Regions from separate parts of the Actinoplanes awajinensis subsp. mycoplanecinus genome, predicted to be linked through region 2. Evidence: riboswitches for the same ligand, from Rfam matches in the RefSeq annotation. Region 2 holds a riboswitch; the other holds the start of a gene.
What was found. A riboswitch is a leader RNA that binds a small molecule or an ion and turns the genes downstream of it on or off. The one in region 2 is predicted to bind glycine.
Positions count from the first base shown of each region.

Region 1 (2,382 bases), on a different contig from region 2:
TGGTGGCCGCCTCGAGGTTCAGGCGGAGGGCGGCGCGGCTGCCCGGGCCGATGTAGAGGGTGAGGATCTGGGTGGCCAGCTCGACCAGGTCACCGTGCAGGGTGCCGGTGTCGACGTCGGAGACCCGCGGGAGCCCGGCCGTCAGCGCGTCGGTGAGCAGGAGTTCCTTGCTGCTCCAGCGCAAGTAGAGGGTGGCCTTGCCGATCCCGGCGCGGCGGGCGACGGTCTCCATCGCGAAACCGGCCCAGCCGGCCTCGCCGAACACGTCCAGAGCGGCCTGGGTGATCCGGCGGTCGACCTCGGGATCCCGGGGCCGGCCCGGGCCGGACGGGGCAGCGCTCACCGCGGCCACCTCCCGGATTGCTGAACGGTTCGCGTCCAGGTTACTTCCTCGGGAGGCGCCACATCGTCGCCCGGGACGGTGAAGACCGGGCATCGGCCCGGGGGTGAAGGCGACTGCTGAGACCGGGTGGGGCTGTGGGAACAATGGTGGACCGGGATCGCCTCCGCGCAGCGGGGTCGGTGGCGGGTGGGGCCGCCGTGGCTCGACACTGAATGCGTAATGAGGTTATGGACATGGTGGCCGGGGAAAGTCGTGGGTCACAGTTGCTGCCGGTGCTCGCGCAACTGGTTCGCTATCTGCGCCAGCTGGAAGGGCCGGACAACCCGAGCTCGATCGCGCTCGCGGTGCTGCGCCGGCTCGTCGACGAGGGGCCGGGGCGGGTGACCGATCTGGCCCGGCTGACCCGGGCGTCGCAGCCGGGGATGACCCAGCTGGTCGGCCGGTTGGAGAAGTCCGCCCTGGTCCGACGGGTGCCGGATCCGAACGACGGGCGCGGGGTGCTGGTCGAGGTGACCCAGGGCGGGCGGGATCTGCTGGCCCGGACCTACGCGCACTATGCCGCGACGTTCGACCGGCTCTTCGAGCAGTTGGACGCGGATGACAGCGCGGCGATCGTTCAGGCGTTGCCGGCCCTTTCTCGCCTGGCCGAGGCGGGCGAGAAAGAAAGCGCCGGCTAGCGGTGAAGCGGTGGCCGCCGTGGGTTAGAGGTGGGGGAGGCGGGTAGAACTCTGGGGGAACAGACGGGCACTGCGGGCAGTCGATCTTGATGAGGCTGGCTGGGCCTGATAGCTTCCGAGCCACAAGTGAAGATTTTCGCCGCGACAACCGCTGCGGGAGAGCACTCGCCGAAACCGGGCGGGTCGCCGAAGGAGCAACTTCTCCCTCAGAATCTCTCAGGCCCACGTACCGCAACGGTCAGGCGACTCTGGAAAGTCAGCGCCCTCCCAGGGCGCTGCGCCCAAGGTGCAAGCCGCCCGACGCCGGGCGGTGAACCTCTCAGGCATCCGTGACAGAGCGAGGGAGGCCCGACGACCAAGGAGCCTCCCTGTTGAGACGCACCGCGCTGCACGACGTCCACCGGCGCCTCGGCGCCAACCTGACCAGCTTCGCCGGCTGGGAGATGCCGCTGCGTTACGGCAGTGACGTCGCCGAACACCACTCGGTCCGCAAAGCCGCCGGACTGTTCGACCTGGGACACATGGGCCAGATCGACGTCACCGGCCCCGAGGCCGCCGCGTTCCTGGACTACGCCCTGGTCGGGCGGCTCTCCGCGGTGCCGGTCGGCCGCGCCAAATACACCATGCTGTGCCACACCACCGGCGGCGTCCTCGACGACCTGGTCGTCTACCGGCTCGCCGAGCAGCACTTCCTGGTCGTGGCGAACGCCGCGAACACGCCGGTCGTGCTTGCCATGCTCGGGGAGTACTCCGGGGGCTACCCGGTGACGATCACCGCCGCCGACCGGGCGCTGATCGCGGTGCAGGGCCCGCAGGCCGTCTCGATCGTCGGCGAGCACCCCGACCTGCGTTATTACGCGATCAAGCCGGAGCGGCTGGCCGGCCGGGACGTGCTGCTGGCCAGGACCGGGTACACCGGCGAGGACGGCTTCGAGATCTACTGCGAGAACGCCGACGCCGAGGCGATCTGGGACTGGGCGGCCGCCGCCGGTGCCGCCCCGGCCGGGCTGGCCTGCCGGGACACGCTGCGCCTGGAAGCCGGCATGCCGCTTTACGGCCACGAGCTGACCGTGCGCACCACGCCGATGCACGCCGGGCTGGGCCGGGTGGTGGCGCTGGACAAGCGCGACTTCGTCGGCGCCGAGGCGCTGCGCGCGGTCGAACCCGAGTCGGTGCTGGTCGGCCTGGTCACCAAGGGCCGCCGTTCGCCGCGCGCCGGGCACGCCGTGCTCGACCCGGCGACCGGCGCCAAGGTCGGCGAGGTGACCAGCGGCGCGCCGTCGCCGACGCTCGGGCACCCGATCGCGATGGCCTACGTGGCGAAAAACCTCAACCTGACGAAACTCCTGGTCGATGTGCGTG
Region 1 covers NZ_LLZH01000156.1:99,127-101,508, reverse strand. Annotated here, with positions in the region: gene ADL15_RS18690 (TetR/AcrR family transcriptional regulator) at 1-343, opposite strand, end outside; gene ADL15_RS18685 (MarR family winged helix-turn-helix transcriptional regulator) at 616-1,020, shown strand; glycine riboswitch at 1,165-1,262, shown strand; glycine riboswitch at 1,267-1,358, shown strand; gene gcvT (glycine cleavage system aminomethyltransferase GcvT) at 1,392-2,382, shown strand, end outside.
Region 1: it holds a riboswitch for glycine, as region 2 does, so the genes downstream of both, gcvT (glycine cleavage system aminomethyltransferase GcvT) here and gcvP (aminomethyl-transferring glycine dehydrogenase) in region 2, are expected to answer to the same signal.

Region 2 (2,382 bases):
TGGCCTGCAGCGCGAGCGTGCAGAACCGTTCGACCTCCCAGGAGAACTGTTCCTCGCGGGGCCCGTCCAGGTGGGTCGGCGGCTTGTCGAGACGCCAGAAGTCCCGGGTCGGCGCCGCGTAGACGCCGCGCCGGTCGTGGTCGCTGCCCGGGCCTTCGAGGCCGTAGGCGCGCGACCCGACGACGACCGCCAGGATCGTGTGCTTCTCGACGAGGTCCATGCCCGGGCACGGTACTGAACCCGTGCCCGGGCAGCGACGGGTTTACAGGTCGAGGACCGTGGCGTCGATGGCGTCCAGCTCCTCCTGCGACAGCGGGAGGTTGTCCAGCGCGGCGATGTTGTTCTCCAGCTGTTCGACGCTGGACGCGCCGATGATCAGGCTGGTCATCCGCGGGTCGCGCAGCGCCCAGGCCAGGGCCAGCTGGGCCAGGGACTGGCCGCGGCGCTTCGCGATGTCGTTCAGCGCGTGCAGCCGGCCCATGGTCTTCGCGTCCAGGGCGTTCTCGTTGAGGAACACGCTGGTGCGGATCCGCGAGTCGTCCGGGATGCCGTCCAGGTACCGGTCGGTGAGCAGGCCCTGCTGCAGCGGGCTGAACGCGATCGCTCCGGCGCCGGCCTCCTCCAGGGTGTCCAGCAGGTTGTCGTGCTCGGTCCAGCGGTTCAGGATCGAGTACGACGGCTGGTGGATCAGCAGCGGCGTGCCCAGCTCACGCAGGATCGCGGCGGCCTGCGCGGTCTGCTCGGCCTTGTAGTTGCTCAGGCCGACGTAGAGCGCCTTGCCGGACCGGACGATCTGGTCGAGCGCGCTCATCGTCTCCTCGAGCGGCGTCTCCGGGTCCGGCCGGTGGTGGTAGAAGATGTCGACGTACTCGACGCCGAGCCGCTTCAGCGACTGGTCCGCCGAGCTGATCAGGTACTTGCGGGAGCCGAAGTCGCTGTACGGGCCGTCCCACATGGTGTAGCCGGCCTTGCTGGAGATGATCAGCTCGTCGCGGTGGTGCTTGAGGTCGCCGTTGAGGATCCTGCCGAAGTTGGTCTCGGCGCTGCCCGGCGGCGGGCCGTAGTTGTTGGCCAGGTCGAAGTGGGTGACCCCGAGGTCGAAGGCGCGGCGCACGATGTCGCGCTGACGGTCGGCCGGTCGGGTGTCGCCGAAGTTGTGCCAGAGGCCGAGGGAGATGGCGGGTAGCTTGAGCCCGCTGCGCCCGGCGCGGCGGTACGTCATCGACTCGTAGCGGTCGTCGGCAGGGGTGTAGGTCACAGCCCCAGCCTAGGCATGCCGATCATGGTCATGTCCGCTGGTAGGTTGGTGAGGCCGGCTACACCCGCGCGGGAGAGACCTGGGTCCTGATTCTGTCAGGGTCCGTCGGCGCCGAAGAGGCAAATCCTCCCCGGAAACTTTCAGGCAAAAGGACCGCGTGGGCAGGCGACTCTGAAGTGCTCCGTCTTTCGAACGTGAAGGGCTGGGTATGACAGAGGGGGAGGTTGCGTGTCGACCTTCTCAACGCCCGGGAGCTGCCCCTATGACGTCGTCGTTCACCCACCGCCACATCGGCCCGCAGGCCGACGAGCAGGCGGAGATGCTCAAGGCCATCGGGTACGGATCACTCGATGCCCTGATGGATGCCGCGATCCCCGAGTCGATCCGGTTCCACGGTGAGCTCGACCTGCCGGCCGGCGCCTCCGAGGAGGAGACGATCGCCGAGCTGCGCGCGATCGCCGGCCGCAACACGGTGGCCACCCCGATGATCGGCCTCGGCTACTACGGCACGCACACCCCCGCCGTGATCAAGCGGAACGTGCTGGAGAGCCCGGCCTGGTACACCGCGTACACGCCGTACCAGCCGGAGATCAGCCAGGGCCGGCTCGAGGCGCTGCTCAACTTCCAGACCATGGTCACCGACCTGACCGGGCTGACCACGGCGAACGCGTCGATGCTCGACGAGGCCACGGCGGTCGCGGAGGCCATGACGCTCGCCCGCCGCGCCTCCAAGGTCAAGACTCCGGTGTACGTCGTGGACGCCGATACCTTCCCGCAGACCCTGGCGGTGCTGCGTACCCGGGCCGAGCCCCTCGGGATCGAGGTCACGCTCGTCGACCTGGACGCCGGCGACGCGCTGCCCGAGGAGTATTTCGGGCTGCACCTGCAGTACCCGGGCGCGTCCGGCGCGGTCCGTGACCACGCCGACCTGATCACCGCGGCGCACGCCAAGGGCGCCCTGGTCACGGTCGCCGCCGACCTGCTGGCGCTGACTCTGCTGCGCGCACCGGGTGAGATCGGCGCGGACATCGCGGCCGGTACGACGCAGCGCTTCGGCGTACCCCTGGGCTTCGGCGGCCCGCACGCCGGCTATCTGGCGGTGCGCAGCGGTCTGGAGCGCAGCC
Region 2 covers NZ_LLZH01000234.1:215,706-218,087, reverse strand. Annotated here, with positions in the region: gene ADL15_RS23945 (nucleotidyltransferase domain-containing protein) at 1-220, opposite strand, end outside; gene mgrA (L-glyceraldehyde 3-phosphate reductase) at 263-1,258, opposite strand; glycine riboswitch at 1,318-1,424, shown strand; gene gcvP (aminomethyl-transferring glycine dehydrogenase) at 1,521-2,382, shown strand, end outside.